Regions from separate parts of the Mycolicibacterium confluentis genome, predicted to be linked through region 1. Evidence: predicted binding sites of a transcription regulator. Region 1 holds the regulator's gene; each other region holds the start of a gene.
The links. Region 1 encodes LexA, which represses DNA repair genes until DNA is damaged. Its sites were predicted from a motif close to CGAACANNTGTTCG; they were not measured.

Region 1 (5,972 bases):
GGCCCATGCCCGCATGGCGCACGCCGCCATGCCCGGCTCACAACTCGAGATCTTCCCACGCTCAGGCCACTTTCCGTTCCACGACGACCCCGACCGCTTCGTCGAGGTCGTCGAGCGCTTCATCGACACCACCGCACCGGCCGAATACGACCAGGCCGCACTGCGGGAACTCCTGCGGTCCGGGATCACCGAATCCACCCTCACCGGCACGTCCGACACCAAGGTCGCAGTCCTCGACGCGATGGGTCACGACGAGCGTTCGGCGACCTGAGACCGTCGCCGAGGATCCAGACCAAATCCGCGTCACTGCCCAGTACAGTCGGGACATGGGTATCGACGTCACGGTGCTTCGGGTGTTCACCGACTCAGACGGCAACTACGGCAACCCACTCGGCGTGGTCGACGCGAGGACCGTCGCGCCCGAGGACCGGCAGGCCCTTGCCGCTGAATTAGGTTACAGCGAAACCATTTACGTCCACATCCCGGCTGCCGGCGCGGCGACGGCACAGGTGCAGATCTTCACGCCGACAACCGAATTGCCGTTCGCGGGCCACCCGACCGTGGGTGCATCGTGGTGGCTCAAGGAGATCGGGACACCCGTGCACACGCTGCAGACCGCAGCCGGGATCGTTCAGGTCAACTACGACGTCGGCCCTGACAGGCTCACCTCAATCAGCGCACGCTCCGAATGGGCGCCTGAGTTCGCGATCCATGATCTGGACTCGGTCGACGAACTGATGGCGGCCGATCCCGCCGACTACACCGACGACGTCGAGCACTATCTGTGGACGTGGACCGACCGGGATGCCGGGGAGATCCGCTCCCGGATGTTCGCGCCACATCTGGGCATCGTCGAGGACGAGGCCACTGGCGCTGCGGCGGTGCGCATCACCGACTACCTCAGCCGGGACCTGCGCATCACGCAGGGCCAGGGTTCGCGCATCGAGACAACGTGGTCGCCCGAGGGCTGGGTGCAGGTTGCCGGCGCCGCCGTCAACGACGGCATTCGGCGCGTCGACTGAAACTGCCCCAGGACAGCAGGAACGCCAGGGTCAACCCGCGGAGACCCCGCGGTGCTGACGCAGGGCCTCGATTTCGCGTTCGAAGTCGTCGGCCGAGGTGAAAGACCGGTACACCGAGGCGAACCTGAGGTAGGCGACCTCGTCGAGTTCCCGCAGCGGCCCCAGAATCGCGAGACCAACCTCGTTGCTCGGAACTTCAGGACCTGCGGCCCGGACCGCGTCCTCGACCTGCTGGGCGAGCAGGTTGAGCGCGTCATCGTCCACCTGGCGCCCCTGACAGGCCCGGCGCACGCCGCTGATCACCTTCTCCCGACTGAACGGTTCAGTGACCCCGCTGCGTTTCACGACGGCGAGCACGGCCGTCTCGACAGTGGTGAATCTGCGCCCACACTCCGGACAGGAACGGCGCCGACGGATGGCCTGGCCTTCGTCCGTCTCCCGGGAGTCCACGACACGCGAGTCAGGATTCCGGCAGAAAGGACAGTGCATGCCCGCTCCTTCGTCGTGCCGCCTGTGGGATGACCCCAACGACTCAGAGACTACCTGGGTGCGCCGCTCAGCGGCCAGGGCACCGAAGTCCACGACGATCATGACTGTCCGCCACCTGAATTCGAACGTACGGCTGTCAGGCGACCGGCGCGATCAGCGTCTGGCCGGCGTCCAGCGCCCCGGACTCGAGCTCGTTGAGTTCACGGATGCGGTCCACCACGCTGTTCACCGGGGCATCCGGCGCCACCCGGGCGGCCACGTGGGCCAGCGTCTCCCCCGACCGGACCTGCACCACTGCCAGTCGATCCGGAACCGGGGCCGAGGCGTGCGCGGCCTCACCGAACTGCGCGACCACGCCGAGCCACATCGTGATCAGCGCGGCCGTGAAGGCCAGGCCCACCAGGGTCAACGGCGTGATCCGGCGCCCGGGCGTGCGGGCATGGGGAGCGCGCGACACCCGCACTCCGGTACCGCGGTAGCGCGGCGCGATGGCCGCCGGTCGCGCCGGTGCGGGCCGTCCCGCGACGCCGCTGCCGCTCCGAGGGCGCCGCGGTGCGTCGACGCCCGGGGACGTCCGGGGGGCGGGCCACCTGTCTTCACAGAAGGCCGATGCGGTCCTCGGGTACACGCTGGTGTGGGTCATGTCCGGTCCTTTCGGTCGCTGCGGGCGGTCCATGCGTTCGCTCCTGTGTTCGAATATAATCGATCATGTGTTCGACTAGAAGTCTGAAACCGAACATGTGATCGAACCGTAGCCGAACGATAGAACGGGCCTCCGACAAAAAATCGCTCCAGGCCGCCGCGACGAGTCCTCGCCACACCAACATCACCGGCCACAGGGGCACCAGCAGGACAGATGGCGACACGCCTCGAACACATGTTTGATTCTTGCCCCCTGCGGGACTACATTCGAACGCATGGCTGACACCGAGAACGGCAGCAGTTCACCCGCGACCAGTCGCGAAGGCGCGCTCGACCCTGCTCTCACCGAGCGGCAGCGGACCATCCTCGAGGTCATCCGGGCCTCGGTGACCACACGGGGCTATCCCCCGAGCATCCGCGAGATCGGCGACGCGGTGGGCCTGACGTCGACCTCGTCGGTGGCCCACCAACTGCGCACCCTTGAGCGCAAGGGCTATCTGCGCCGTGACCCGAACCGCCCCCGCGCGGTGGACGTCCGTGGCGCTGATGATGTTGCGCACGCCGTGGCGACCGACGTGGCCGGATCCGACGCCCTGCCGGAACCCACGTTCGTGCCCGTGCTGGGACGGATCGCGGCTGGCGGCCCCATCCTCGCCGAGGAGGCTGTCGAGGATGTCTTCCCGCTGCCGCGTGAACTCGTCGGCGAGGGTTCGCTGTTCCTGCTGAAGGTGGTCGGCGAGTCCATGATCGACGCCGCGATCTGCGACGGCGACTGGGTCGTCATACGCCAGCAGAATGTCGCCGACAACGGTGACATCGTGGCCGCGATGATCGACGGCGAAGCCACGGTCAAGACCTTCAAGCGCACCGCGGGTCAGGTGTGGTTGATGCCCCACAACCCGGCGTTCGACCCGATCCCGGGCAACGACGCGGCCATTCTCGGCAAGGTCGTGACCGTCATCCGCAAGATCTGAGCCGCGGTCTGAACGCGGTCAGTCGGCGCGGCTGAACCCGTTCGCCTCAGCCAATTCCGGGCTGGCGAACCAGATCTCGGCGACCGTCTCGTCGTAGCCGGGTGATCCCGGTACGTGGTAGCGCCCCGTTCGCATGCTGCCCTTCACGGGATAGCCCTCTGGCGCCGTATGCGGGTCGTCGAGCGGCAGATGGATGGCCGGCGGTGCGGCCACCTCCGCATGTTCGTCCTCGGCCTCGCCCGACACGACCACGGCGTCCTCGTCGCGCTGGCCCTGGTCGCCGTAGTCCGGCTCCTCGTAGTCCGATTCCCGGTAGCCGCGTTCCGGTTCCTGGTAGCCGCGTTCCGGTTCCTGGTAGCCGGCGTTGACGTCCTGCTGATAGTCCTGCTCGTATTGCGACACGTACCGGCTGGGCGGCGCCTCGAAGCTGCGCGCGGGCGGCGGCGCCGCGCCGTAGACGGGCGCGAACAGCGAGCCCGGACCCGGCAGGTAGTCGTCGTCGTCGTCCGGCTGCGAGGACCAGGACTGGTCGCCCACATCGTGTGCGGCGTGGCGTCCGGCCTGATCGTCACCAACATTGATGACCCGGGTCGGAGCGGTGTCGGCGTCGAGATCGTCCTCGTCGTCCTCGACCGCGTCGGCCGACTCGTGGGCGCCGCGATGAGTGAACAGACCGTCGTCGTCGTCGGCCTGTGGTGCAAGGCGGGGCAGCGACGTGGTCTCTTCGCCCCACGCAGGCCGCGACACCGGCGGCAGGTAGGCGTCGTCGTCGTGCTCGCCGAAGTCCGTGCGGCGCGACCAACCGTTCTCGTCGTCGCGGGCCTCGCCGAACCTCTTCTCGTACGTGGGCTCGTACCCCGAGTCGTAGCCGGGCTCGTACCCGGCGTCGGGGCCCTCGTCCTCGTCGTCGTCCTCGTCGTCGTAGTCGGCGTGCTGCGCGGACCGGCGCCTGCGCATCGCGACCAAGGCGTACACCGAACCCAGCAGCAGCAGGGCGACCGGGATGATCCACCACAGCCACCAGCTCTGCCAGGTGATTCCGCTGTCCGTCTCACCTTCGGGGGCCGCGGGCGGGGCGCTCGGCACGGGTGCGTCCGGTATCTCGAGCCCGCCCAGCGACTGCGCCAGGTTCGCGGGATCGGAGGTGAAGGTGTTGTCCTGACTGTTCCACGAGAGCTCGCCACCGCTGAACTTCTGCGTGACAATCCCGCCCTCGGTGTTCTGATCCCCAGTGGGGACGCCGAGCGCACCCGTGGCGCCGCCCAGCTTGTCCCACGCGGCCTTCATGGCGCCGCGCACGATGACAGCACCGTGTTCCCGCGTCCAGAAGATCGTCGGATTGTCCGGCGCGGAGAAGACCTGGATCCGGCTGTCCGGCACCCCGCCGTCGGCCTCACCGCCGGCCGGAAGACCGAAGTCTCCGGTGGGACCACCGGCCGACTCGTACTTGGCCAGGATGTCCCCCGAAACGGCATGGGCGCCCGTCTCCGGGCTGTAGAACACCTTGCCGCCGGAGAAGTTCTGTCCGGCCCCAGCGTCTCCGATGGCGTACTGCTCCCCGGCCTTGACCCCGAGCGGTCCTGAGGACCCGCCGGCGGCACGCCAGGCGGTCGCGATCGCCGACGCCGCGTCGGACGGGATCTCAAGGCCGACAAGCTGTCCGGCAAGGTCGGCCGGTTCGGTCGTGAAGACCTTGGTGCCGGTGTCGAACGACAGTTGACCACCGGTGAACCGCTGCGAGATGACGTCGCCGGTGTACGTCTCGTCGGCGATGGGGACACCGAGGACGCCAGCCGAGCCACCGAGCTTGTCCCACGCGGCATTGATCGCACCGCGCACCACCCAGGCGCCGGTCTCCGGCGTCCAGAAGATCACGGGGTTGTCAGCGGCGCTGAACGTGCTGTTACGGCTCTCCGGGCTGATCCGGCCCGGACCCTCATCGATGTTCGGGAAGCCCAGATCACTGTCCGCGGGTCCGCCGAGGTCGCGGTACTTCTCCAGGATGGCGCCGTGCATGATTCGCGCACCGGTTGCTGGCGAGAAGAAGATCGCCCCACCGGCAAAGTTCTGCCCGAAACCCGGGCCCACGGCATAGACACCGCCATCCCGCGGGCCCAGGGTCGACGCGTCTCCACCGGCGGCGTCGAACGCCGCATTGATCGCGTCCGTGGCGTCACTTTCCGGTGACGCATGCGCAGTCGGCGCAAAAAGCGCGACCGCGGCGGCAGCGAGAACAATTCCCAACGCCGTTCGACCGATTCCCCCGAATCGTTTCCACTGCCGTGTCATCGACTCACCCCGCGCTTTCCGACCCTGCCATCTGCATCGTCAGCCTGCGAGGACCAGCCCGAATTCAGGGCACAGTCGAAGACGGGCCAACCTCATCCGGCACAGAATACCCATACGTAACGTAAATAACATGCATCCGGGACCCGAAAGCACGGTTTCGATACGGGACGGTTATTCTCTTCGCTCTTGAAAGAGCGCCGGATCAGACGCCCAGGCTGCGCCCGATGATCTCTTTCATGATCTCGGTGGTGCCGCCGAAGATGGTCTGCACACGGGCGTCCAACCAGGCGCGGGCAACGTTGTACTCGCGCATGTAGCCGTAGCCACCGTGCAACTGCAGGCAGCGGTCGATGAGCTTGACCTGCGCCTCGGTGGCGTACCACTTGGCCATCGCGGCCTGCTCGGCCGACAGGTGCGCCTTGGTGTGCATCTTGAGGAACTCGTCGATCATGATGCGCACCGCGGTGGTCTCGGTGGCCAGCTCGGCCAGCACGAACCGGCTGTTCTGGAAGCTGCCGATCGGCTTGCCGAACGCCTTGCGCTCCTTGCAGTACTG
Region 2 (5,972 bases), 780 kb from region 1:
CCGCGCACGAACTGCCCGAACTCGACGTCACCCTGCGCGGCGCGGTCTCCATCGCCCGACGCCTGCAGGACCCGCTGGCCGAACTGGTCAAGATCGAGCCCAAGTCGATCGGCGTCGGCCAGTACCAGCACGACGTCACGCCCGGGACGCTGGCGCGCAGCCTCGACGCGGTGGTCGAGGACGCGGTGAACGCCGTGGGCGTCGACCTGAACACCGCGTCCGTCCCCCTGCTCACCCGGGTGTCGGGGATCTCCGAATCACTGGCTGAGGCCATCGTCGCGCACCGCGACAAGACCGGACCGTTCGGCAACCGCCGCGGTCTGCTGGAGGTTCCGCGGTTGGGCCCCAAGGCTTTCGAGCAGTGCGCGGGATTCCTTCGGATCCGCGGGGGAGACGATCCCCTGGATGCATCCGGTGTTCACCCCGAGGCCTACCCAGTGGTGCGGCGCATCCTCGACCGTGCCGGGGTCACCCTGGCCGAGATCATCGGCGACGAGCGTTCACTGCGGTCCCTCAAGCCCGCGGACTTCGCCGACGACAAGTTCGGCGTCCCCACGGTGACCGACATTCTGGCCGAGTTGGAGAAGCCGGGACGGGATCCGCGCCCCGCGTTCACCACCGCGACGTTCGCGGCGGGCGTTGAGAAGGTCGCCGACCTGAAGGCGGGCATGATCCTCGAAGGTGTCGTCACCAACGTCGCGGCGTTCGGCGCGTTCGTCGATGTCGGTGTTCACCAGGACGGCCTGGTGCACGTCTCGGCGATGTCGGACCGCTTCGTCTCCGATCCGCACGAGGTCGTGCGGTCCGGTCAGGTGGTGCGGGTCAAGGTCGTCGACGTGGACGTTGAGCGTCAGCGCATCGGACTGAGCCTGCGCCTGGGTGACGAGCAGCGGGGCGAACGCGGCAAACCGGCACGTGACACCCGCGCGGCCCCCAGTGGTGGAGGCCGCAGCGGCGGTCAGCAGCGAAATAACAACCGCGGCAAGGGATCCGGGCGACGCGAGTCCAGTGCCCCCGCCGGTTCGATGGCCCAGGCCCTGCGCGACGCCGGCTTCGGGCGATAGGCGCAGGGCCGGGGGCCGGCTCAGTCCTCCTTGCGAATCAGCCGGCCCAGCGCCTCGCGATCCGGTGCCAGGAGTTCGTCGATGCGTGGCTGGTTGACGTCGGCCACGATGATCTCGCCGACCTCCTGGTAGACGTTGCTGAAGATGCCGTGCGACTTCATCTTCTCGGTCTGATAGATGTTGTCCTCGGTGGGCGTCACGTAGTACACGATCTCGGGCTTGAACCGGTGGATCAGCCAGAGGTGGATCAGATCCATGAGGCGCTTCTGACGCATCTTCTCCGCGAACGTGTTCTGGTCGCGGACCGTCAGGATGTTGCGCCCATGCCGGTCCTTGATCGGGTCGACGACGACGTTGGCCAGCGGATCCTCGCCCTTGCCGAGGATTTGGAGGTCCAGCACGTCGGATCCGGCGCGGCGTGGCCGCAGTTGGACCCGCAGCGTCTCGCCCAGCTTGTAGTGCTCGGCCCACATGGCCAGCCACTCCTCGAGCAGCTTCTTGGGCACCTCGGTCTGCACCAGGTGCTGATGCTGGGTGGAACCCTTGCCCATCGACTTGGTCGTTGCGGTCCGACCCGACGACGCGGCCAGCGCGGCGTCGCTGCGCGGGCCGCCGACCAGTGTCTGCGGTGTGCGGTAAGGCGATTCGACCAGTCGCATCTTGCGCTGCAGCCTGGCGAGCGCCAGCATGCCCTCCTGCCGCAGTGACGTCGCGAACTCCTCACAGGCGACGCCGTCGACCTGATGACCGCCGTAGGTGATGAAGTTGAAGACGAAGCCGAGCTTGCCGAGTTCCTCGGGGAAGGCCCGCATCTCCTCGTCCGTCATACCGGTGGTGTCCCAGTTGAACGACGGCGAGAGGTTGTAGGCCAGCATCTTGTCGGGGTGGACGGCGTGGATCGCATCGGCGAACTCTCGTGCGTCGGCCAGGTCGGCGGTCTTGGTCTCCATCCACAGGATGTCGGCAAAGGGCGCTGCCGCAAGGGATTTGGCAATCGCGTACGGGATTCCGCCGCGCACCTGATAGTAACCCTCGGGTGTCTTGACGCGTTCACAGTCCCACGCCACGTCGGCGCCCAGTTCACGGGCCTTCTCGCGGGCCGAGTACAGCGATGCCCGCTCCGCGAACTTCCGCCATTCGGTCGCGCTCATGCCGGCCGATTCACCGTCGCGCTCACGGAATTCCAGCAGTTCGGCGACCGCTTCACCGTAGGTGTTGAGCCCGGCGTCCTCCTGCCACACGTCGACGAACTTGGATTCGGCCTGGTCGAACAGCCCGTCGACAGAGGTCTCGGTGCCGTCGAGCCACGCTCTGGCCGACTCCGCGACCAACGCGCCGATGCCCTGGCGGTCGAGCCAGGCGTCCGCGATGGCGTACTCACCCTCCGGCAGGGCATAGAGCATGTGGCCGTTGAGTTCGGTGACGCCCTCGTTGTAGAACCGGCGCATGAGCGCCAGGAAACAGGACTTGTAAGACGGCACCTTGAGGTTGGTGGCGCCCAGGAGGAACGGCTGATCGCGTTCGTCGGCCCGGCTGTCAATGAGATTCGCGGCCTCAGCGTCGGTGCGCGCGACGATGATGCCCGGCACACGCATGACGTCGAGTTGGAATCGTGCGGTGTTGAGTCGCTTGATCTGCTCGTCGGACGGCACCAGCACCTTGCCGCCCTGGTGGCCGCACTTCTTGGTTCCGGGGCGCTGGTCCTCGATGTGGTAACCAGGCACGCCAGCCTCGACAAATCGGCGAATCAGGTTGCGCACATGGGGATCTCCGCCGTGTCCAGTGTCGGCGTCGGCGATGATGAAGGGCCGGTAGTCGTACTCCGGTGTTGCGGCGCGCTGCTGCTCAGTCATCTTCAGGCGCAGATACTGCTGATTGCGGTCGGCGGTCAGCAGGGCTCGAACCAGTCCGGCGGCCTCTTCCGGCACCTGGCTCAGTGGGTAGCTGGCGAGGTCGGGGCCGGGGTCCTCGCTGATCGACCCCTTGGCCGAGGTGGCCCACCCTCCGAGATAGATGCCCTCGATGCCCATGCGTTTCATGACCACTGCCTGGCCGGGGGAGTACGGGCCGAACGTCGTGATGCTCTTCTTCTTGGCGAACAGCTCGCGCAGATGCGGGTGGAACGCGGTCGCGGCCTCGCGCGCGATGGGGTAGTCGGACGGGATGGTGCCGCGCTGCTCGGCGACCTGCCGCGCCGAGTAGAGGCGGATGATGCCTTCGAACCGGGGGCTGTCGAAGTACGCCTGGGTGGCGGTGACGTCCTTCTCGAAGGGTGAGCTGATCTCAGGGTGGGTTTCGATGGTCGACATGCGCAGTGCTCCTCTTCGAGCTCGGGTATGAGTTGATTATCCAGAGCCGAGCAGGGTGGGCGGGGCGGTTCCGAGGCTGAGTTTCCTGTGGGTCGGGATACCCGCCCGTCCGTGCTCTGGAACCCCTTCTGTCTCTTTGGTTTCTGGGGTAACATCTGCGTTTTTGTCGGTGGATCGAACTAGTGTTCGAGTATGACTTCCGCGATGGTGACTCGTGATGACGTGTTCAGCGTCCTCGCCGAGCTGGCTGCCGCGCAGGAGAAGTTGGCCGCGTTGCCGGTCGATGGGCTCAGCGCCCGCGAGGTGCTCGACGTGCTGGAAGTTCGCCAGCAGTTGGTATGGGCTGATGCCGCCGTCGACCACAAGCTGGTGGCCCGGTTGGGGGAGCTTGGCCCCGAAGCGTTGGGTGGGGACAAGGTCGCCAAAGTCCTGAGCCATCGGTTGCGAATCTCTGCCGAGGAGGCCCGCCAGCGCGTCGCCGACGCCGAGGTACTGGGTCCCCGCCGCGCGTTGACCGGTGAGGTGCTGGAACCGGTGATGCCCCACGTCGCCGCCGCCGTCGCTGAGGGCCGGGTGGGGCCCGCACATGTGAAGAGCTGCCGGGAGTTCTTCAAGGCGTTGCCTGATCATGTGGATCTCAGCGCCCGGGTTGAGGCCGAGAAGTTGGCCGCCGAACACGCCTTCACCCTGGGAGTGTCCGACTTCCGGGCGGCGTTGAACCGGATGCTGCTGTGGCTCGACCCCGACGGTGCCTTCAACGACGCCGACATCCAACGCCGCCGCGGCCTCACCTTCGGCAAACAGGGTGCTGACGGGCTCATCCGAGTCAGTGGACACCTCACCCCGGAAGCGTGGGCGGTCTGGGAGCCGGTGATGGCCAAGAACGCCGCACCCGGGATGTGCAACCCCGACGACGAGGCACCGTGTGTCACCGGCAGGCCCTCAGAAGCGCAGATCAAGGCCGATCACCGCACCAAAGCTCAACGCCAGCACGACGCTCTGCTCGCCGGCGGCCGGACGATCCTGGCGTCGAAGAAGCTCGGGAAACTCAACGGCCTGCCCGTCACGGTGGTGGTGACGACGACGCTCAAGGAACTCGAATCAGGCGCGGGGTTCGGGATCACTGGCGGCGGGTCTCTGCTGCCGATGCGCGACCTGATCCGGATGGCCTCCCACGCCTTCCACTACCTGTCGGTGTTCGACGATGACGGGCAGGCGTTGTATCTGGGGCGGGCCAAACGGATCGCCACCCCAGCACAGCGCCTGGTGCTGTTCTCCAAGGAGCGTGGCTGCAGTGCACCCGGATGCACCGCGTCGTTCTACCAATGCCAGGTTCATCACGCCGCCCAAGACTGGATCGAGGGCGGGGAGACGAATGTCAACGAACTGACCCTGGCGTGCGGGACCGACAACCGCAAGGTCGGCCCCGAACCTGAGAAATGGACCACGCGGATCCGCGATGACGGCCGCTGCGAATGGATCCCCCCACCGCACCTCGACAACGGTGGGCCCCGGGTGAATGACCACCACCACCCCGAAAACCTCCTCAACCCCTACAAGGAGGGCAACGAAGGGCGGACCGGGTCACCCCAACCGGGAGCCGATGGCCCCGACCCCGACGGCACCTGAGCTGTCGAGGTCACACGGGGTGCGCGCAGCCGGAACAGGCATGGCGCAACTGGCATGGCGCATGTGGGGTGACCGGTACCGGCGCAGCCAGGTTCGCGCCGCAATAAGAGACTGGCACGCAGACATATGATCTGCGCGCCAGTCAGGTAGACAGCGTGACCTCAGGTCACCAGGGTGAGTTCAGGTCAGTGTGACCTCAGGGCGCAAGCGGGAACTCGTCGACCGGGTTGCCGCAACGGGCCTTGGTGTCGACCATGGGCCGGCGGATGCCCGCGAGCTCAGCGTGGATCTGCGGGTTGGCAGCGAAGTATTCCTTCTGCTTCGCGACGATGGTCTCGCGGTCCAGGCCCTCGAGGCTGGTGAAGAACTCGTTCACGTCGGGGTGGGTGAACAGGTAGGCCGAGGTCGATGCGGCCACGCTGGACGCGACACCGGCCAGGTCGGCCGCGGTGCAGTTCGGCGGACGCTCGGCGCTGGCGGTGGGGGCGGCGACGAGCATTGCCGCTGCAGCACCTGCGCCGACAATTCCCGCAATGATGCGGCGGGCGGTGGAAGCCATGTGTCGCTCCTCTTTCAGGTCTGAAGGGTCGCTAAGAATTAAATCACCGCCACGTGGGGCGTGCCGGTGTTCGAGCAAACGAGAACCTACAACTGTTGTGCCAGAGCCCAACCGCGTTCGGCGATGTCACGATACCGGTTGCGGAACACGTCGGTGCCCGCGCGGGCATCGGCGGCGTTGCCGTCGAGTCCTCGACGCCACACGCCGGCGACGATGGATGCTAGGCGGAACATCGAGAACACCACGAACACATCCAACGACTCGGGAATCTCCCGGCCCGCGTGCGCACAGTACTGGGCAACGAATTCGCTCTGGCTTGGAATCCCGGTGCCGGTCAGATCCTCACCCGCGACGCCCTCCAAACCCGTTGGCCCCGCGTCGAAGTGGTACGTCAGGCAGGCATAGGCCAGG
Region 3 (5,972 bases), 2.0 Mb from region 1:
CTTCAGTGGGCGTAGTCACCACCACGTCGTCGACCACATTCCCGTACCCGCCCGAGGTGGTGTACGACTTCGTCACCAATCCGGCGAACTGGACCAAGACCTATCCCGGCAGCAACTACGTCGGCAACCTCGACGATCTCCCGCTGAAGGTGGGCGACACCTGGGAGGAGGCCGGCGCCGACGGCGGCCAGATCTACACCTGGCACCTCGCGATGGCGACGCGGCCGAAGCTGTGGATGTTCACCTCGGTGGGACGACTGGGCCACGACCGAGACGGCAACGGTGGCGTCGAGGGCCGCATCACGGTGCAGTACCACTTCACTCAGCCTGGGCCGGACACGCTGTTCACCCGGACCATGACGATCGAGGCCTACCGTGATTCCCCGCTCCCGGATCGGCTTTTCCGCGTGGTGAATCCGGCATACATCGACCGTTACCACGATGCCATCGCCCGGGAACTCGCGGCGGTACCGGCGGTCGGCTGAGGTCTGATTGCGCGCGACACACCCTCCCTCACCGGCCGATGCCGCACGGTTTCGCGCCGAAGGCCGCTGGCGTGAGGCGCAGTCGGTGGGCCGGCACCTCGCGGAACTGGCCAGTGGAGGAGACCGCACCGCTCTGATCGACGACACGGGCACGTGCAGCCATGCTGAGTTGGCGGGGTTGGCCGACCGCGTCCGCGCAGCGTTGGTGCACGCCGGGGTCCGTCCAGGGGATTCTGTCCTCGTGCTGACACCGCTGCGCATTGGTGCGGTGGCGGCGATGCTCGGCAGTCGGCTGGCGGGGTGCGTCACGGTATTGGTGGACCGCAGGGCGGGCGCGGCCGATGTGGCCGCCGCGTGCACGTCCCTGCCGGCGCGCGTGATCCTGGCGTACGACGCGGATGCCGAGAGATTGAGCCTCTCGACGTACGGCCAGGTGCTGCCGGTGGAGCGAATCCTTCTGGCAGGGAGCTCCTCTGATCCCTCGGATCCTTCCGGCCCCTCTGAGCCTTCCGATCCCTCGGATCCTTCCGGCCCCTCTGAGCCTTCCGATCCCTCTCATTCCTCCGATCCCCCTGACTCTTCCGATCCCCCTGACTCTTCCCATCCCTCTAATCCCTCCGAGCTTCACCTCGGGCCCGACGATGTTCTCCTCGACCCCGACACACCGAACCTGGTGCTGTTCACCTCTGGCACCACGAGTGCGCCGCGCGGCGTGCTGCACACCCTGAACAGCCTGCGCTGCGGCACCCAGAACATGGTCGATACTTTGGACCTGCAGGCGGGCGACACCTTCCTGTTGTCCAGCCCGCTGGCGAGCATCACCGGCGTTCTCCAGATCGAGTCGGCGCTCATGGCGCACGCGGGTGTCCTACTGGCGGAGAGGTTTTCACCCGAGGACGCGTTGGAGTCCGTGCTGCGGCATGGAGTCAGCGTCATCGGTGGGGCGCCGATCATTTCCGAGACGATCTTCGCCGAGTGTGACCACCGCGGGATCACGAGGTTGCCGCTGCGCTGTATTGCGCTGGGCGGGACGATGATCGGCCCGGCTGTGCTTTCGGCCGCCGAGCGGTTGAACGTCGGTTATGTGCGGGTCTACGGCTCCTCTGAGGTGCCGTTCTCGACTGCCACCGAGTTCAATGACGATTCCGGTCATGACGGCGCACCTCTACCTGGTGTCGATGTGTCCGTCCGCGCTGAGGGACCCGACGAGCTGTTGATTCGCGGGCCGCATCAGTTCCACGGATACCTCAATCCCGCGGACAATGTGAATGCCTTCTGCGACGGGTGGGTGCGCACCGGGGACCAAGCTGAGGTTGCCGGTGGCCGTGTCCGAATCACCGGACGCCTCAAGGATGTCGCTGCGCGTAAGGGGTTGAAGATGTCGCTGGCCGAGATCGATGCCGCAGCAGCAGTTCTCGGTGAGTGCGCGGCCTTCGCCGTCCCCGACCCCGTGACAGGTGAGCGTGTGGCGCTGGCGGTTCGCGCTTCTGTTGCCTCCGACCTGAGCTTTGACGACGTGGTCGATGCCCTGCTCGCCACCGGCCTAGCCCGCTGGAAGCTCCCCGAGCAAGTCGTGGCGTGGGACGGGGAGTTCCCCCGCACCGCCAGCGGCAAGATCATCCGCCGCGACCTCGCCGACGAGCGCCGGCACCTGCGCACCCTCTACGCGCCTCGACTGCGTTAGTTGCGGTCGCGCCCCCTCAACTCCCGCCGAAGCCCGGCTCGGACGGCCTCGACTGCGCCGGGCCGCCCCGGGTGCCCCGGCGGCTCAGTTGCCGTCGGGGTCATCGGCTCCCGGTTGGGGTGACCCGGGCCGCCCTTCATTGCCCTCCTGGTAGGGGTTGAGGAGGTTTTCGGGGTGGTGGTGGTCGTTGACCCGTGGTCCACCGTTGTCGAGGTGCGGTGGGGGGATCCATTCGCAGCGGCCGTCATCGCGGATCCGCGTGGTCCATTTCTCAGGTTCTGGGCCGACTTTGCGGTTGTCGGTCCCGCAGGCCAACGTGAGTTCGTTGACGTTGGTTTCTCCGCCCTCGATCCAGTCTTGGGCGGCGTGATGGACCTGGCATTGGTAGAACGAGGCGGTGCACCCGGGGGCGGAGCAGCCACGCTCCTTGGAGAACAGCACCAGGCGCTGGGCGGGGGTGGCGATCCGCTTCGCCCGCCCCAGATACAACGCCTGCCCGTCATCGTCGAACACCGACAGGTAGTGGAAGGCGTGGGAGGCCATCCGGATCAGGTCACGCATCGGCAGCAGAGACCCGCCGCCAGTGATCCCGAACCCCGCCCCGGACTGCAACTCCTTCAAGGTTGTCGTCACCACCACCGTGACCGGGAGGCCGTTGAGTTTCCCGAGCTTCTTCGACGCCAGGATCGTCCGGCCGCCGGCGAGCAGAGCGTCGTGCTGGCGTTGAGCTTTGGTGCGGTGATCGGCCTTGATCTGTTCCTCGGTGGGCCTGCCGGTGACACACGGGTTCTCGTCGTCGGGGTTGCACATCCCGGGGGCGGCGTTCTTGGCCATCACCGGCTCCCAGACCGCCCAGGCTTCGGGGGTGAGGTGTCCACTGACTCGGATGAGCCCGTCAGCACCCTGTTTGCCGAAGGTGAGGCCGCGGCGGCGTTGGATGTCGGCGTCGTTGAACGACCCATCGGGATCCAACCACAACAGCATCCGATTCAGCGCGGCTCGAAAGTCGGGCACCCCCAGGGTGGAGGCGTGTTCGGCGGCCAACTTCTCGGCCTCAACCCGGGCGCTGAGATCCACATGATCAGGCAACGCCTTGAAGAACTCCCGGCAGCTCTTCACATGTGCGGGCCCCACCCGGCCCTCAGCGACGGCGGCGGCGACGTGGGGCATCACCGGTTCCAACACCTCACCGGTGAGAGCGTGCCGCGGACTCAACACTGCGGCGTCGGCGACGCGCTGGCGGGCCTCTTCGGCGGGGATCCGTAACCGGTGTGTCAGGACTTTGGTGACCTTGTCGCCGCCGAGTTCCTCGGGCCCGCACTCCTGCAGGCGTGCAACGAGTTTGTGGTCGACGGCCGCGTCGGACCAACCCACCTTCTGTAGGCGTTCCATCACCGTCAGCACCTGCAGTGCGGAGAGGCCATCGACGGACGCGGCGGCGAGGCGGGCGTGGACGGCCTCAAGCTCTGAGAGCAGGTCGGCCACCGAGGTCATATTCGAACACTAGTTCGGTCCACCGACAAAACATGTCCCGATGTGGCTGGAGAAACCAAAGGGCCAGAAGGGATTTACCCTCCCGGCCAAATTCGCTCATAGGCGGGCATTTCAGACACCCACCTCCCAGGAGCAGCACGCGCCCACCGAGCAGCACCGCCCCCAGCGCCGCACCACTTCACACCCCGCGCAACGTTCACACCCCGTGCAACGCCGTCCTCAGCGCCGCACCCTGGAGGTCAAACAACTGTCTGCTGACCTCCCACTGCGGCACCAGAGAGTCAAACCCGTGGCACGTGCCCGGGAAGACATGCAACTCCACACTCACACCGGACCACATCAACCGCAGCGCGTAGTCGATGGCCTCGTCCCGCAATGGGTCGAGTTCCGAACAGGTGATCAGCGCTGGCACAAGCCCATCAAGCGACTCCGACCGCGCTGGCGCCGCTGCGACAGACACCGACCCCGAAGGCACATAGTGCTTCCACATCTGTTGTGCGGCAACCCCGTCAAACCCCGGCGTGGTGGTGAACTCCTCCTTGGACGGACTCGGCCGGTCATCGAGCACGGGCTGGTGGAGCAGCTGGAACACAATCGGCGGAAGGGAACCGGCCGCAGAGCACTGCGCCAACCGGGCAGCTAGCGCCCCACCAGCGCTGCTGCCAGCCACCGCGATGCGGTCGGCATCCACACCCAGCGCCGTCGCGTTCTCAACCAACCAGCCCAACACCGCTGCCGCATCGTCGAATCCGGCCGGGAAGGGATTCTCGGGGGCCAACCGGTAGTCGACCGAAATCACCGTGCACTCAGCAAGGCGCGCAAACTCGGCACACTGCCGATGATCGGTGTCAAGGTTGCCCAGGACGAACGCCCCACCATGGCAGTACAGCACCGCGGGGGCGGAATCATGCCCACCACGGTAGATCCGAATGGGTACCACGCGACCGCCATCGACGGCCACCACGTCGTCGACGACGGCAACCCCCGGGGTCTCAAGCAACTCGGCGATCTCACGCCGACGCGAGTCCAGCGAGGCACGCACCGTTTCGAGCACTTCGGGTGCCAGGTTGGTGCGGAACTCGGCGAACGGTCGCAACGAGGGCGCCAATCGCGAGATCACGAGAGCGCCGCCGAATGCGACGAGACGACGATGGGCCGCACGTCGGGAATAGCCGAAGGCTCGAAGCTGTAATCACCCGGACGGAATCGCCGGGTCATGGCCCAGAACACCCGAGCACTTCGAGGCCACTGCGTGACCACTCGACCGTTGGCGGCTCGAAAGTAGTTGCTGCACCGCGTCGTCCACACTGTGCCGACCATCCAGCGATCGATCTTGGCGATGTAGTCGGCGGTCGCAGAACGTCGCACGGCCACATAGGACTCGCCCCTGCGCCGCATTCGTTTGAGAGCCTGCACGATGTAACGGGCCTGAGCCTCCAGCACGAAGATCACGCTGTTGGAACCCACGTTGGTGTTGGGTCCGTAGAGCATGAAGAAGTTCGGGAACCCTGGCACCGCCATACCCATGTATGCGTAGGCGCCGTCGCGCCAAGTGTCGTGCAACGAGACCCCGCCCTCGCCGCGCACCTCGATCTGACCCAGATAGTCCGCGACGGCGTACCCCGTCGCACAGACCACCACGTCGACGTCGAGTTCGGTGCCGTCCTCGGTGACCAGAGTCCTGGACCGCAGCGCCCGCGCTGGCGAGGACACGACCTCGACGTTGGCGCCCGCCAAAGTCTGCAGGTAGTCGGTGGCGAACACCAACCGCTTACACCCGAGCGGATGATCCGGTGTCAGCCGCTCACGCAGGTCAGCGTCCGGAATGAGGGCCTCCAACTGCTTCAAGGCAATGGCCTTGAACTCCTGCGTCTTATCGCTGCCGTGCTCGATCACCGAGATGTTCTTCTCGCTGCGCAGCCAGAGCCTGGTTCGGTAGATCCGCTTGGCCAACGGCACGTACTTGAACAACCATCGCTCGCGATCGGTGTACGGGCGGTCGGGCTTGGGCAGGATCCATGTGGGCGAGCGCTGCACGGAGTACACGTGTGCGGCCTCCTTCGCGATCTCAGGAAGCACCTGCGACGCAGTGGATCCGGTGCCCAACACCGCGACGCGCGCACCGGCCAGGCTGACCGAGTGATCCCACTGCGCGGTGTGCATCACCGTGCCCGAAAACGGCTCCTCCTCCACGAACTCGGGGGTGAGTGGCTGATTGAACACCCCCACCGCCGACACCACCACGTCGAACGTGTGCTGCTCGCCGGTGGCCGTGGTGAGCTGCCAGGTCTTGGTATCGCCGTCCCATG
Region 4 (5,972 bases), 370 kb from region 1:
CGTCGGCCAGGGTGATCTTCACCTCGACGGTGGCCCGCTTCTCGCCGTCGACATCGTCGACGCCCACGACTGTCCCAGTGCACGTCGGTTGCGCGAGCACCGGGGTGATGGAGGTGAACCGCGTGCTCAACGCGCGCAACTGCGACTGCGGGACCCATGACGTCACAAGACGTCCCAGGTAGGCCATCGACAGCATCCCGTGCGCGAACACGTCGTCGAAACCCGCGGCCTTGGCGGCGTCGATGTCGACGTGGATCGGGTTGTGGTCACCCGACGCACCGGCGAAGAGCGCCAACGTGGTTCGGGAGATCGGCTCCACCACCAGCGGTGGCAGTTCGGTTCCGACCTGGATCTCAGTGGTGGCGGTGGTCACGATGGTGCTCCATTCCGGATGACGGACACACTCTCCATCTCGGCGACCAGTTCGCCGCCGGAGGACAGCTGGGAACGACGCACCAGAAACTCCAAGGCGCCGTTCTTCTTTGAGAAGTAGTCGGTGAACTCGGCCTGCAGTTCAAGCGTGTCGCCGGCATACACGGGCCGGTGGTAGACGAACTTCTGTTCGCCGTGCAGGACGGACGACACGTCCACGCCGTTGGCCTCGAGGACGCCGAGCGTGTCGGAGTGTTCGAGATCAAGCCCGAACACGAACGTCGGAGGTGCGAGCAGGTCTCGGTGACCGGCGGCACGAGCGGCCTCGACGTCGAAGTAGACCGGATCGGTTTCACCGATCGCCTTGGCGAACATGGCCACACGGCCCCGTTCGACGTCGACGCTGCTCTCCGGCCACTGGTAGCCCTTGAGGGATTCGGCGCTCATCGAGAAGTCCTTTCGTACAGCGTGACGACGCAGGCCCCACCGAGACCGAGGTTGTGCTGCAGGGCGAGCTGGGCACCTTCGACCTGACGGTCACCGGCCTGGCCGCGCAACTGCCACACCAGTTCGGCGCACTGGGCCAGGCCCGTCGCACCGAGCGGATGACCCTTCGACAACAGACCGCCGGAGGGGTTGGTCACCACGCGCCCGCCGTAGGTGTTGTCGCCGTCGAGGATGAACTTCTCGGCGGTGCCCTCAGGGGTCAGGCCGAGCGCCTCGTAGGTGATCAGCTCGTTGGTGGTGAAGCAGTCGTGCAGTTCGACCACCGGAATGTCCTCGGGGCCAACGCCTGCGGCCTCGTAGACGTCCTGGGCGGCCTTCGCCGACATGTCATAGCCGACCACGCGGCGCATGTCCTCGCCGTTGTAGGCACCCGGGAGGTCGGTGACCAGGGACTGGGCCCGGATGTGGACGGTCTGCGCGATTCCGTTGGCGGCAGCGAACTCCTCGCTGCACACCACTGCGGCAGCCGCACCGCACGTGGGAGGGCAGCACTGCAGTCGCGTCAGGGGTCCCCAGATCGTCGGTGAGGCCATCACCTCCTCCAGCGTCACGGTGTCGCGGAAGACGGCGAACGGATTGCGTGCGGCGTGCTGGCGTGCCTTGACCGAAATGCGGCCGAACGTCTCTGGTTTGGTGCCGAAGCGCTCCATGTGTGCGACACCGGCGCCGCCGAACAGCTGAGCGGCCATCGGCGCCTTCGGGTCGGCGCCGGGCTGGCCCAGCGCGACCTCTTCGAACTTGCCGGTCGAACTGGGCCGGTCATCCCACACCGCGGCGAGCGCGCCCGGACGCATCTGTTCGAAGCCCACTGCGAGAACACATTCGGCTGCACCCGAGGCCACGGCCTGGCGGGCCAGCCACAGTGCCGACGAACCCGTCGAGCAGTTGTTGTTGACGTTGACCACCGGGATGCCCGTGAGCCCCAGGTGGTACAGCGTCGCCTGCCCCGACGTCGAGTCGCCGTAGACGTAGCCGGCGTAGGCCTGCTGCACCTTGGTGTAGTCCACCCCGGCATCGGCGAGGGCGGCGCGCGCGGCGTCGGCACCCATCTCCTGATAGTCCCGGCTCTTGCCTGGCTTGGCGAAGGGGGTCATGCCGACCCCTGCGACGCATACCTTGCGTTCCATACCCACCCTCACATTCGGGTTACCACTAGAATCAGTAATAACTATATGGATACTCCCTGCACTAATGCAACCATTGGGTCGGGATGCGGGCTGATATCGCAGATAACTATCGGGTTGACTGGCGGTGCGGCTGAAACTACTGTCCGCTCCGGGTTCAGCACGCCCCGAGATCTGTCGCCCAGGGGCCGAAATGGAGGAAAGCAGTGGAAATCGCCAAGTCGGTCGGACTGGTCACCGGTGGCGCATCGGGCCTTGGGGCCGGGACGGCCCGCATGCTCGTCGAGCGGGGTGGTCGCGTCGGCATCCTGGATCTGCCGAGCTCGAACGGTGTGGAGTTTGCCGCAGAGCTCGGCGACAACGCGTTCTTCGTGGAGGCTGACGTCGCCGATGAGGCCTCGGTGGCCGCTGCCGTCGACGCGGTGGCTGAGAAGTTCGGCCGCATCGACGTGTGCGTGAACGCCGCGGGCATCAGCCCGGCCTCCCGGGTGCTGTCCCGCAAGGGTGACATGCACCCGCTGGACGTCTTCCGCAAGACAGTCGAGGTCAACCTGATCGGCACGTTCGACGTTCTGCGCCATGCGGTTCGGGTCATGTCGCAGAACGAGCCCGGCCCGGACGGCGAACGCGGACTGATCGTCAACGTGTCGTCGGCGGCAGCTTTGGAGGGGCAGGTCGGACAGGCCGCCTACGCCGCGTCCAAGGGAGGCATTGTCGCGCTGACCCTTCCGCTCGCCCGCGACCTGGCCATCTGGGGCATCCGCGTGATGACGGTGTGCCCGGGCATCATGGACACCGGAATGTTGGCCGGCACCGATGAGAAGCGTCGCGAAGCGCTGATGGACATCCACGTGTTCCCCAAGCGCCTCGGCCGCCCCGACGACTTCTCGTCGCTGGTCGCGACCTTCATGGAGACCACGCTGCTCAACGGTGAGGTCGTCCGGCTGGACGCCGCCACTCGGCTGTGATCTGAGAACATCTGAAAAACAGGAACTCCGGACTGTCTGGTCCGGAGTTCCTGTGGTTGGGGGGTCAGCCCTGTGCGGCCTCGAAGTGCGCCTTGACGTTCGGGTAGCGCATCATGTGGGCGCCGCCGTTGAGGTCGAGCACCTCGCCCGTGAGCCATTGCGCCTGGGCCATGTACAGCACGGCCTGGGCGATGTCCTGGGGAGTGCCCGGCTGGCCGAGAGGGATGTTCTCGACGTACTCGCTCTCCACGCCGGGAACGCCCAGCGCGCCCGAGGTCAACGGGGTGCGCACCAGTCCTGGCGCGACGGCATTGACCCGGACCCCGCGGGAGCCGAGTTCCAGTGCCGCGACCTGGGTCAGCATCGACAGGCCGGCCTTGGCGGAGCAGTAGGCACTCATCCCGACCGCGGGCTGGCGGGCGTTCAGTGAGCTCAGGGAGATGATGGCGCCGCCGTCGGCGATGTGCCTGCCGGCGTATTGCGTGAAGAGGAACGCGCCGGTCAGGCACACATCGACGACGCGGCGGAACTTCGCGACCGGCAGTTCGGTGACCAGTCCGAGCGCGGTGATGCCAGCGCAGTTGACCGCGACGTCGAAGTTGTCGGGGCGCTGGGTCACCGACTCGAAAAATGTTGCGACGCTGTCCTCGTCGGAGACGTCGACGGCGGCCGCGGCGTGCCCGCCGTCGCCGAGTTGGGCCACCAGTTCCTGGGCGGCCCCAAGGTTCCGGTCTCCGATGACCACCGCATAGCCGTGAGCGGCCATGGTGCGGGCGATCTCGGCGCCCAGACCGGACGCCCCGCCGACGACGATTGCGTAGGAATTCTCGGTCAACGCTGACTCCCTCTGTCAGATAAGAATTTTCGTGCGCAACCGGGTGGGGAGCGCGTTGACTCGGTGGGCGTGCGTTGGGGCACCGCCTGAGCCAGTGTTGTTAATTTCAGTTCTACTATAACCAGGTCGTGGCTGGTGGTTGTCCACAGTTGCGTTTTCATCCACAGGTTGGCGGTCGGGGGTGGCGGTCGGCGTCTTAGATGACGAGAATCGAACGTATGTGCGAAGTGGTGTTTGATCCGGGTGACGACGTGGCTGTCGTGTCCGCGATCAGTGTCGCCACTTGTGCTGAGGCTGCCGCGACTGCTGGGCGGCTGGCGGCGATCTTTGCCTTGATGGAGTTGCGTCTGACCCCGGACGACGAGCGCAATCACCGCTCCTGCGATCTGTGGGATTTCACGGTCGCCGAGGTCGGCGCGGCGATGGGTATCAGCCGCCGGAAGGCGTCAAGTCAGATGTGTTTCGCCCGCGCCATGCTCAGCCGGCTGCCGCGGGTGTTCGAGTTGCTCAAGTCGGGGGTGGTGTCGGTCCGGACGGCCTCGGCCATTTCGTTTCGCACGCGGGATGTCCTCGACGACGAGCCGATGGAGGCCATCGATCGGGTGATCGCCGCCCAGGCCGCGAGCTGGGGTGCTTTGTCGGATGCCAGGTTGGATGCCGTCATCGATCATGTGTTGGCCGAGTACGACCCGCTGGCCCTGGCGACGTTTGAGGAGGTCGCCCGCCGGCGCGACGTCGAGTTCGGCAAGCAGGATGATGCGACGGGGACCTGCTCGATGTGGGGGCGGATCTACAGCACTGATGCCGCGGTGTTGAGGAAACGCCTCGCTGAGCTCGCTCGCCATCTGTGCTCCGATGATCCGCGCAGTGCGGGGGAGCGTCGGGCTGATGCGTTGGGTGCGTTGGCCGCTGATGCGGGGCCGTTGGCGTGTCGGTGTGGCAGGCCTGAGTGTGCGGGCGCCTCGGTGAAGCCAGTTCGCAGTCCGGTGGTGATTCATGTGGTGGCGGATGAGGCTGCTGTGGCTTCGGCCCGGGCCGAGAATGCCACTGGTGCCGGTGAAGCGCGGTCGGCGGCGTCTCGGCCTGGCGCATCATCACCCAGTCTGCCGGCGACGCCTCCAAGCACGCCGGTGCGGCGTCCGGCCGCGGTGCTGGAGGACGGCCGTATCATTCCCAACCGGCTGTTGCGGGAGCTGCTTCTGGGCGACGCCAAGGTCACCCCGCTCAAGACTCCCTCGGCGGAGCCGGAGCCGCACTATCGGCCGTCGGCGGCGTTGGCGGCGTTCGTGCGCAGCCGGGATATGTGGTGCCGGTTCCCGGGCTGCACCACCCCAGCGCAAGCCTGCGATATCGACCACGCCATTCCGTATCCGGCGGGGCCCACGCATCCGTCGGATCTACGGTGCCTGTGCCGCAAAAATCATCTGCTCAAGACGTTCTTTGTCGGCGAGGATGGCTGGTCAGACATCCAGTATCCCGACGGCCGCATCGAATGGACTTCGCCCACGGGTCACACCTACACCACGTCTCCGGGCAGTCGGTTGTTCTTCCCCAACTGGGACACCACCACCGCGCCACTGTCGAAGCTCGCACCGTCGAGCACGCCAAGCCTCGACAAGGGTGTGCAGATGCCCGGCCGTCGGCGCACCCGTGAGGAAGAACGAATTCAACGCATCAAAAGCCGACGCGCAAAACGGGATACGAGCTGAGGCTGACCGGTTCAGGCGTCGACCAGATGCCCGACCACCGAGGCGAACATCGAGATCGCCGCGCCCGGGTCTGAGCCGGTGACCGCTTTCGTGGCGCCGCCAGAAACCACAATGTTGTTCCCGCCGCTCACGTAAAGCCCGACAGGAGAGCCGAATTGGTGGTGTCGACCCAGCCCCTGGTCTGGGCCGAACTGACGCACGCCGGAGACGAAATGCACCGGCAGGTACACCACTGAGTTCTCCCCGTGGACCGTAGCCTCGATGAAGTTCACTGTGGCACCGTCCTGTGCGGCCAACTGCCCAGAGATGTGCTCGACGACCAGGATCTTCCCCATCGGCACGGCGGCCAGGATCACCTGGATGTATGGCGCGACAACCAGGCCATGGTTGTCGTTGTGCCCGGTGTCGGCGAACGGTTGTAGTGCCATCATTCGATGATCGCGCTCAAAGACGGGTT

Region 2: the regulator LexA is predicted to act here: its motif matches at 3,549-3,562, upstream of G6N34_RS10150 (HNH endonuclease signature motif containing protein).
Region 3: the regulator LexA is predicted to act here: its motif matches at 3,667-3,680, upstream of G6N34_RS23300 (HNH endonuclease signature motif containing protein).
Region 4: the regulator LexA is predicted to act here: its motif matches at 4,018-4,031, upstream of G6N34_RS15690 (HNH endonuclease signature motif containing protein).

What each region holds. Positions count from the first base shown of each region.
Region 1 is NZ_AP022612.1:2,980,324-2,986,295, forward strand. It holds gene G6N34_RS13835 (alpha/beta fold hydrolase) at 1-271, shown strand, start outside; gene G6N34_RS13840 (PhzF family protein) at 327-1,022, shown strand; gene nrdR (transcriptional regulator NrdR) at 1,053-1,511, opposite strand; gene G6N34_RS13850 (LysM peptidoglycan-binding domain-containing protein) at 1,648-2,154, opposite strand; gene lexA (transcriptional repressor LexA) at 2,429-3,127, shown strand; gene G6N34_RS13860 (sunset domain-containing protein) at 3,146-5,416, opposite strand; gene G6N34_RS13865 (acyl-CoA dehydrogenase family protein) at 5,619-5,972, opposite strand, start outside.
Region 2 is NZ_AP022612.1:2,196,701-2,202,672, forward strand. It holds gene G6N34_RS10140 (Tex family protein) at 1-1,064, shown strand, start outside; gene aceA (isocitrate lyase ICL2) at 1,085-3,373, opposite strand; gene G6N34_RS10150 (HNH endonuclease signature motif containing protein) at 3,566-5,002, shown strand; gene G6N34_RS10155 (heme-binding protein) at 5,199-5,561, opposite strand; gene G6N34_RS10160 (phosphotransferase) at 5,648-5,972, opposite strand, start outside.
Region 3 is NZ_AP022612.1:4,938,957-4,944,928, forward strand. It holds gene G6N34_RS23285 (LLM class flavin-dependent oxidoreductase) at 1-15, shown strand, start outside; gene G6N34_RS23290 (SRPBCC family protein) at 6-485, shown strand; gene G6N34_RS23295 (class I adenylate-forming enzyme family protein) at 571-2,169, shown strand; gene G6N34_RS23300 (HNH endonuclease signature motif containing protein) at 2,254-3,663, opposite strand; gene G6N34_RS23305 (alpha/beta hydrolase) at 3,860-4,783, opposite strand; gene G6N34_RS23310 (flavin-containing monooxygenase) at 4,780-5,972, opposite strand, start outside.
Region 4 is NZ_AP022612.1:3,347,787-3,353,758, reverse strand. It holds gene G6N34_RS15715 (MaoC/PaaZ C-terminal domain-containing protein) at 1-373, opposite strand, end outside; gene G6N34_RS15710 (MaoC family dehydratase N-terminal domain-containing protein) at 370-819, opposite strand; gene G6N34_RS15705 (lipid-transfer protein) at 816-2,006, opposite strand; gene G6N34_RS15700 (SDR family NAD(P)-dependent oxidoreductase) at 2,210-2,971, shown strand; gene G6N34_RS15695 (SDR family NAD(P)-dependent oxidoreductase) at 3,036-3,806, opposite strand; gene G6N34_RS15690 (HNH endonuclease signature motif containing protein) at 4,058-5,515, shown strand; gene G6N34_RS15685 (hypothetical protein) at 5,527-5,943, opposite strand.